Regions from separate parts of the Paenibacillus sp. 23TSA30-6 genome, predicted to be linked through region 1. Evidence: riboswitches for the same ligand, from Rfam matches in the RefSeq annotation. Region 1 holds a riboswitch; the other holds the start of a gene.
The links. A riboswitch is a leader RNA that binds a small molecule or an ion and turns the genes downstream of it on or off. The one in region 1 is predicted to bind glycine.
Positions count from the first base shown of each region.

Region 2: it holds a riboswitch for glycine, as region 1 does, so the genes downstream of both, sdaAB (L-serine ammonia-lyase, iron-sulfur-dependent subunit beta) here and gcvT (glycine cleavage system aminomethyltransferase GcvT) in region 1, are expected to answer to the same signal.

Region 1 is NZ_SLTL01000014.1:56,486-61,032, forward strand. It holds gene gcvPA (aminomethyl-transferring glycine dehydrogenase subunit GcvPA) at 1-1,104, opposite strand, end outside; gene gcvT (glycine cleavage system aminomethyltransferase GcvT) at 1,236-2,336, opposite strand; glycine riboswitch at 2,417-2,513, opposite strand; glycine riboswitch at 2,514-2,705, opposite strand; gene gcvH (glycine cleavage system protein GcvH) at 3,006-3,401, shown strand; gene E0698_RS14575 (PTS mannitol transporter subunit IICB) at 3,796-4,547, shown strand, end outside.
Region 2 is NZ_SLTL01000017.1:18,670-23,216, reverse strand. It holds gene E0698_RS16270 (ABC transporter ATP-binding protein) at 1-687, opposite strand, end outside; gene E0698_RS16265 (DUF6359 domain-containing protein) at 1,012-2,616, opposite strand; glycine riboswitch at 2,828-2,941, shown strand; gene sdaAB (L-serine ammonia-lyase, iron-sulfur-dependent subunit beta) at 3,152-3,841, shown strand; gene sdaAA (L-serine ammonia-lyase, iron-sulfur-dependent, subunit alpha) at 3,831-4,547, shown strand, end outside.

The DNA.
Region 1 (4,547 bases):
CTCCAATGCGTAACGGCTTTTGTGCAAGTTTAGCTCGGCTACTTCCGCGATGCCCTGTCTACCCATGACGGACAAATACACAGAGGCGGATAAGGCGAGTAACGCCTGATTGGAGCATATGTTAGAGGTGGCCTTTTCCCGGCGGATATGCTGTTCCCGTGCCTGTAAGGTCAGCACGAAGCCGCGTTTACCGTTGCGATCTGTGGTCTGGCCCACTATACGTCCGGGGATACGGCGCATATGCGCCTGAGAAACGGCAAAGTAACCACAGGTTGGGCCACCGAGGGAGGAGGAGATGCCGAGCGGCTGCGCGTCTCCTACGACAATATCCGCGCCCTGCTTACCGGGTGCTTCCAGCAAGCCCAGCGCCAGCGGATTGGCGCTGACAACCATAAGACCCTTGTGGGCATGAATCAGGTCAGCCATCGGCTTCAGATTTTCCACGGCCCCGAAAAAATTAGGGCTTTGGACCAAAACTGCCGCCGTCTGCTCCGATATGGCCGCCGTTAATGCCTTCACGTCAGTTACACCATCTGCACAGTCGATCTCTACGATATCCAAATCCAGCCCGCGCGCATAGGCAGCCAACACCTGACGTGCCTCCGGATGGACGGTCCGCGATACGATAAGCTGCTTGCGGCGGGTGGCAGCGGCAGCCAATGAGCCTGCTTCTGCCAGCGCAGTCGCTCCATCATACATGCTGGCATTGGCTACAGCCATGCCTGTTAATTCGCATATATACGATTGAAATTCGAAGATGGCTTGCAGCTCGCCCTGGCTTACCTCCGGCTGATAAGGAGTGTAGGCTGTATAAAATTCCGAGCGCGAAGTGATATGCTGGATGACGGACGGAATATGATGATCGTAAATCCCTGCGCCGAGAAAGCTGGCGTGCGTGTCTGTATTGGCATTTTGCCCGGCCAGTCCTGATAAGTGGCGGGTTAAGGCTCTTTCGTCTAACCGAGAAGACAGGGGCAGCTCCCCTTTATACCGGATCGCCTCAGGAATATCGCTGAATAAATCGTCGATGGACGATGCGCCGACCACGCGCAGCATTTCAGCTTGATCCTGCTCGGTCATAGGAAGATAACGATGCTGTTTCATTGGGTCTGGCTCCTTTCAACCAACAAGATCGTAAAAAACGTAAAACGATTAACAAATGATTAATAAATGATTGCCAACTGGGCAGCGGTTAGTAACGGATCACGATAGTTATAGTAAGACGAGCGTTTAAATCAGTGTGGACGTTTATAAAAGGGTGCGGCTACCACCTCGGCGCGCAGGCGCTTGCCACGAATCTCGACCTCCAGCGGCGTGGATAGGGAACTAAAACGACTGTCCACCAGAGCCAAACCCAGATTACGTTTTAAGGTGGGCGACTGGGTTCCCGTTGTGACCTCGCCGATGTGCTGTCCTTCCGCGAACACGGGGTAATGGGCACGCGGTATGCCACGGTCAAGCATTTCCAGCCCGATCAGCTTGCGCGGAATGCCTTGTTCTTTCTGGCGTTGCAGAGCCTCTCTGCCGATAAAATCTCCCTTATTCAGCTTGACGAAGAAGCCTAAACCAGCTTCCAGCGGTGAAATCGTGGCGGACAGCTCCTGTCCGTACAGCGGCAGCCGCGCCTCGAAACGCAGTGTATCCCGGGCTCCAAGTCCGGCGGGAACCAGACCATACGGCTCACCGATGCGAAGCAATCCGTCCCACACTGCCGGTGCATTCGCAGCAGGTACGTAAAATTCAAAGCCGTCTTCCCCCGTGTATCCGGTGCGGGAGACGAGCGCTTTTGCTCCGAATAATTGCACATCCTCGCTGAATCGGAAGGAAGCCAGCTTTGTAATGTCCGTGTCTGTCACGGCTGCGGCAATACGTGCAGCTTCAGGTCCTTGCAACGCCAGCAGTGCCACCGCATCTGATATGTTTTCCAGATGAACGGATGCAGGCGCATGGCGAAGCAGCCAATCCCAATCCTTATCGATGTTGGAGGCATTCACAACGAGCATGTAACGCTCCGGCCCTTTGTAGTAGACAAGGAGGTCGTCTACTACACCTCCATCCGGGTAACACAGGAGCGAATATTGGGCCTGGCCCGGCTCCAATTGGCTGACATCGTTCGTCGTCACCTGTTGCAGAAATGCTTCGGCTTCCTGGCCCTCGACCAAGAATTCACCCATATGCGATACATCGAATAATCCTGCACGTTGCCGGACGGCCTCATGTTCCTTTTGAATGCCACTGAACTGTACAGGCAGCTCCCAGCCGCCAAAATCAATGCAACGAACCCCCGACAGCGTGCTGTAGGATGAATGCAGCGGCGTTTTTCGCAAGTTAGTCATTTTTCCACTCCTATCCGGTGTGATCGGCTAAACAAAAAAGACAGGCCGAAAAAAACGTATGGACGGCAGTCCACACACTTTTTTTCAGCTCTGTCCTTGATACCTGAGAGTTACCCCGGTGTGTACCGGGTTTCCCCTTGGGTGATCCGCCTGTATGGCGAATGCTCTCCAGAGATGCGTCCGGCAGAGGTCCTTTTGCCTGAGAGATTCACCTGCGGTGCAGGTTTACTCCTTCGGCGCTGCCTCTGGATCAGCTATACGTTATCCGGTCCTGCCGGTTGGTTACAGCTAGATCCGACTCGCTTGCTGCCTTGTTTTACAGGTGGCAACAGCGATGCGAGTGTTGACAGTCTCTCCCTCCACGTTCATCCGCGTTTACAATTATCGGGTGTTTCCAAAAGCACTTGTTATAACCCATTAATACGCAAATTTATTCGAAATGTCAACAAAAATGTCATGAAAAACATTATTAAAAACATTTTATTCATAAATAAGGATATGTAAGCGTTTGTTATAATCTGTCGTATTTTTAGTTAGAAAGATATATGGAGTAATGTGAAATATTTTTGTTAGTATTATTGACATGATAGTTCTAGTTGTCATAATCTTAACCTGTCATAGACGGGTAGGCAAAACGATGTAATCCATATGAAAGCGAGGCGGAGCAGGATGAGTGAAGTGAAGCAGCAATTGTGGTACACGGAAGAACATGAATGGGTTCAGCGCACAGAGGATGGAACGGTACGAATCGGTATTACGGACTTTGCACAGCATCAACTGGGCGATATCGTTTTTGTGGAGCTGCCTGGGGAGGGAGCAACGATTGAGCAGGGGGCGGAGATTGGTACTATTGAATCGGTAAAGACAGTATCCGACCTGTTCGCTCCAGTAACGGGAACGGTGTTGAAGGTGAATGAAGCGCTGGAAGGTACGCCTGAGCTGGTAAACGAATCGCCCTACGAAAAAGGCTGGATGATCGAAGTGAAGATTGGGGAAGATCTGGAGGGAGCATTAAGCAAGCTGCTGTCTGCGGATCAGTACGAGCAGTTGACTGCCAATGAGTAATAATGGGGCAATGTAGATTGGATAATTGAATAAGGGCGGCGTTTGTCCGCTCGATTTTGTATAAAAATAGTCGCGATGAATTGGCATAGCGGCTATTTTTTGCTGTCTTTTTTGGCAAGCGTAATTACGTTCTTTTCTCTTTTTTAGAGGATAGATCTCATACATAAATTGTACCGATGACAGGATGGTTTTTCGACTAAATACTCATGTTACAGACCAAATTAAGAGGAATTATGCAGAATGATTTCGCGCCTGTTTATCTTAAATTTAAATGTTGTCATCAACGTTCATGACGAAAGTACGTTTTCATTTCGTTGATGAAGATAGCGTTGTCATTTAGTATGAATTTTAAGAAAAGGTAGTGATGCTTTTTACCTATAAGGAGGATATGAATATGAGCACAGTGGACACAAAGTCCAGTTCAAACGGAGGAGCGCGCGTTGCCGTACAGCGTTTTGGCCGTTTTCTCAGTGGTATGGTTATGCCCAATATGGGGGCCTTTATCGCATGGGGATTGATCACGGCACTCTTTATTCCGACCGGATGGTTCCCAAATGAGGGGTTTGCACAACTGGTTGATCCGATGAAAAATTATTTGCTGCCGCTGCTGATCGGTTATACAGGTGGCACAATGATTCACGGACAGCGCGGAGGTGTGATCGGGGCCATTATGACGATGGGTGTCATTGTCGGGGCGGACATTCCGATGTTTCTCGGCGCGATGATAGCTGGTCCGCTGGCTGCATGGATATTGAAGAAATTCGACAAAGCGATTGACGGCAAAGTTAAATCAGGCTTTGAAATGCTGGTCAATAACTTCTCGGCAGGGATTATCGGGGCGATTTTAGCGTTGCTTGCCCATGTGGCAATCGGCCCGGTAGTACAAATCATCAGTCAAGTGTTGTCAGCAGGGGTACAGTTCCTCGTGAACGCAGGGCTGTTGCCGCTCGTCAATCTCATTATTGAGCCCGGAAAAGTATTGTTTTTAAACAACGCGCTGAACCACGGAGTATTGAGTCCGATTGCGCTGGAGGAAGCTTCAAGAACAGGCAAATCCGTTTTGTTCATGCTGGAATCCAACCCTGGACCGGGGCTCGGTATTTTGCTGGCCTACTGCCTGTTTGGTAAAGGTTCTGCGAAGTCGTC
Region 2 (4,547 bases), on a different contig from region 1:
GACCACCACGCGGTCCGCCACCTCTGCCACAACGCCAAGATCGTGCGTAATCAGGATAATGCCGCTTCCAGTCTCCTGTTGAAGCTGCTTGAGCAAGTCGAGAATTTGAGATTGAATGGTTACATCGAGCGCTGTAGTCGGCTCGTCTGCAATAATGAGGGCAGGACGACAAGCGATGGCAATCGCGATCATCACACGCTGCCGCATCCCCCCTGACAGCTCATGCGGATACTGGTCGTATACACGTACGGGATTCGGAATATCCACACTCTCCAGCAATTCCAGCACACGTGCCTTTTTCTGCTTCGTAGAGAGGGTCGTATGATAATCAAGATTTTCCTCAATTTGCTTACCAATGCTCATTAGCGGATTCAGCGCGGTCAGCGGGTCCTGAAAAATCATGCCGATGCCTGCTCCACGGATTTTGTTTATTTGCCCTGTGGAGAGACGATTCAGATCCGTGCCTTTAAAAAGAATCTGTCCCTCCACGCGGGTACGCTCCAGATCGTGCAGCTGTGCTATCGAAAGCGCCAGCGCGCTTTTGCCGCAGCCGGATTCCCCGACCACAGCCAGCACTTCATTGGGATTGACCGTCAGATCCAGATGGTCGACTGCGGGGTAATATTCATCCTTAATGCGAAAAGATACCGTTAACCCTTTGATCTCCAACACCGGCTCGATACTCAATGTGTGTGCTTCCTCCGTTCTCCATGGCCTTGTCCTGCTTATGCACGCCACGCTTGATGTTAAACCTCTCATAAACATTACATACCGATTTAGTCGGAATAATTTGAATTCATCCTACCACCAGTATATGGATATATCAATTAAGATTAGACTATCATCATCATTGATAAAACCAATGATTCAGCAGCAGCACGACCTTTCTGGCACAAAATGTAATGAAATAACCAACCACAGGTTAATTTTCAGCGCAAAAAAAGCCGCCTGACCCCCTTAAAGGGATCAAGCGACTGGCTGGTCCATCTCAAATTGTGCTCTCTTCGTTAGTTACGAAGCCGCTCCATAGGAGCCGGATTTGAACGTTCTTGGATCGTACCATTTGTAGCCCGCTGCCGGAGCAGCCCAAGGCTCAGGCTGCGGTTCCGTGGAAGCCGCAGGCTCCTCGAACGGTAGCAACTGTGTTGGCTGGTCCAGCGTCAGGCCCGCCACATCGGACAGCTTCGTATAATCCTGCTTCCATGCGAGCCATTGGACCATCTGTACCAGGAAGGTGGAATCGTCCACTTCCTTGAATCCATCGTACGTCTTCTTCGACTGTCCGTTTTCCTCACGTACATATTTCGGCGTGGCATCCTCAACTGGCGAAGAATCACCGATAAACGCTGCCTTGCCCTGACCTACCTTGGCTACAGCAGCATAAGGTCCTTCAGCACGACCCCCGCCGTTATAGACACCCTGGTCCACGGCATTGCCCCATTTTTTCGTGCCTGTAGGAATATAAGCGATTCCTTTCGCCTTGGTCGGGTCAATAATCGCCAGTGTAGAACCAGCATGCATTGCTATCGAACGTACACCCTTCGTAATGCCAAAGGATTGATCTGCCGCTACGATATCCGTAGCGTTCACGTCACCAAGTGCATTGTAGCGGAAACGAACGCCAAAGTTCGTCGCCAGCCAGTCGGAACTGGTTAATCCCTGCATAGCTGGTGATGCAGCTTCTTCTGTAGTCATGCCTTTGGCCGGATTGGAATAGGCTCCACGGCGGTAGCCGTTCATAACCTCGGAGGAATCCCAACGGTTTTTGTTCCGGTCAGCGTTATAGTGGTCAGAAATGAAGAAAATGCTGCCTCCATTCTTCACATATTGCACCAGTGCGGCCTGCTCGGATGCCTTAAAGGCAACATTGGCTTCACCAATGATGAACACATCGTATGGACGCAGCTTGTCGTACGTTATAGCCTGCTCTCCATAGGTAAAAGGAATGGAACGGTTCAACGGGTCCACGGTAAAACCTGCATTACGCAGTCCGCCCGCAAAATCGGAAAAGGCTCCATCAATAACCCAATCTGCTGCTCCGGCTGTCTGTGCGTGCGTATTATCAAACAGTACTTTTTTGCCTTTTCCATCCGGTAATGTCGTACCGGGTTGACCCGGTGTACCAGGATCAGGTTCGCCCGGATCACCAGGATTTCCAGGCTCGCTTCCGCTTACCAGTTCCAGAGCGCTTGGGCTTTTCACTCCACCAAAATTGTTATAGGCACCGAGCGCACCCGTCACGCGAATTTTACTGCCGATCAGCTCAGGATGGCCTGACAGCCCAAATGCTCCTCTATACGCGGATGTCAGTTGTACATTTAACAGATTAGACGTATTGCGTTCACTCGCCTGATCCGCAATCAGTACGTTAAAATCGTTTGCAAACGGGGCAGAGAAATTAGCCGTTTTCGATCCGGTGGCATGTCCGACGACGTAGCCTTCTACCGTCACCGTACCTCCGCTGCTTTGACGCTGAAGCGCTTCCGCTACCGTCAACGAGCCCTCTGCCTTGACCTGGCCGAATGGAACGAAGAGTCCTACCAGCAGTGATACGATTGCCGCCAGATGCAGCATTCTTTTTAAGCGTGAACCTGTGAACCGGAAACCTTTTACCATACGTAAATGTCCCTCCCATATTCCATAAATTAGCTTGTCCTCTATCAGATTAGCTATCAACCTTCTAATTCCTTCCTGTTTTCATCCATAATTATGTAAAATTTAATCTTTTTATTGAGAAGATTCCTGATTCTGTAAAATCTCAACCTGTGATTGACACCGGGCATGGCATACATTACGCTTAGGAGGAAATGTTGAACGGTATACGCGAATGAAGATGACGGGAGAGTCTGTCCGGGAAGCACATCCCGGCGGCACCGAAGGAGCAAGACGCCAGCACCCGGCTGGCGGATAATCTCTCAGGTCCATGAATCGCCATCTGACGCAACTCTGGAGAGAGCGCAAGCCACCCAAGGGGTAAGGCGGTATACACCCGCACGAAACTCTCAGGTAACGAGGACAGAGATAAGGGAAATTTCCTTATCCTGTCCTTTTTTTGTGCTTACATGCTGCGTCAGCATTAGAAACCGTCGCACCCGCGCAAGGCGCGGCAGCACCATATACTATGGTATTCAAACATACAGGGGGCCACACCATGCGTTTCAAAGACGTATTTTCCATTATTGGTCCGGCTATGACCGGACCCTCCAGCTCGCATACCGCAGGCGCAGTGCGGCTCGCACGCGTTGCCCGGCACTGGCTCGGTGCGCAACCTGACCGTGCCCGCCTGACGCTGTACGGCTCATTTGCCGATACGTACAAGGGACACGGCACAGACCTAGCACTCATCGCCGGATTGCTGAATTACGATACAGACGACCACCGGATTCCGGATGCGGAGCAATGTGCAGAGCAAGCCGGGATGGAAGTAGAGTTCGCTGTCAGCGGACTGCCCGCCCCCCATCCGAACACAGTCCGCTTCGAGCTATGGAAAGGTGAAGACCAGCGCACGCTGCTAGGCTCCTCCATCGGCGGCGGAAACATTCATGTCCAGCAGCTTAACGAGTTCCGGGTCAATCTGACCGGAGATCTGCCTACGCTGGTGCTTCTTCACTCGGATAAGCCCGGAACATTGGGCGCGGTGACTTCGGCGCTGGGTGCAGCTGACATTAACATTGCCTACATGCACGTGGATCGCAAAGGCCGGGATGGCGAAGCGCTCACTGCTATTGAAACCGATAGCCCCGCTCCGGCTAAATTAATTGCCGAGCTGCGGGCTTTGCCTCATATGTATGAAATCAAAATGATTAATTTGAAAAAAGGAGCTGAATCCGATGCGGTTTAGCCATCTGCATGAATTAGGTGCCTTGTGCGCCGAGGAATCCACTACGATTGGGCGCCTGATGATCAAGGAACAGGTACAAGAAACGAACACATCGGAGGAAGAAATCTTCCGACAAATGGCTGATTATTATGAAGTCATGAAGGAAGCCGTTCATCGCGGGCAAACACAGGACACCGTATCCCGCAGCGGATTGACGGGCGGCGACGGCAAGCGCCTGGCAGAATATTTGCGCGCAGGGGAAACCTGCTCCGGCGATGCCTCGGCACTCGCCATGGCGTACGCCCTTTCCGTGTCGGAGGTCAATGCGTCCATGGGTCGCATTGTTGCCACGCCTACCGCGGGTTCATGCGGGGTCATTCCCGGCGTGTTCATCAGCGCGCAGGAGCGGTTTGGCTGGGATGACGAGCATATGGTGCGCGGACTGTTCGCCGCTGGAGCGATTGGCTACGTTATCGCCAACAATTCCTTTATCTCCGGTGCGGAGGGAGGCTGTCAGGCCGAGATTGGCTCAGCCATCGGGATGGCCGCAGGCGCTATGGTCGAACTGCGCGGCGGTACGCCAGAACAGGCCATTCATGCAGTGGGCCTCGCGCTCAAGAACACGCTCGGCCTGATTTGCGACCCCGTCGCCGGGCTCGTGGAGATTCCGTGCATCGTACGCAACGGGCTGGGAGCCGTGACCGCGCTTGCCGCTGCGGATATGGCT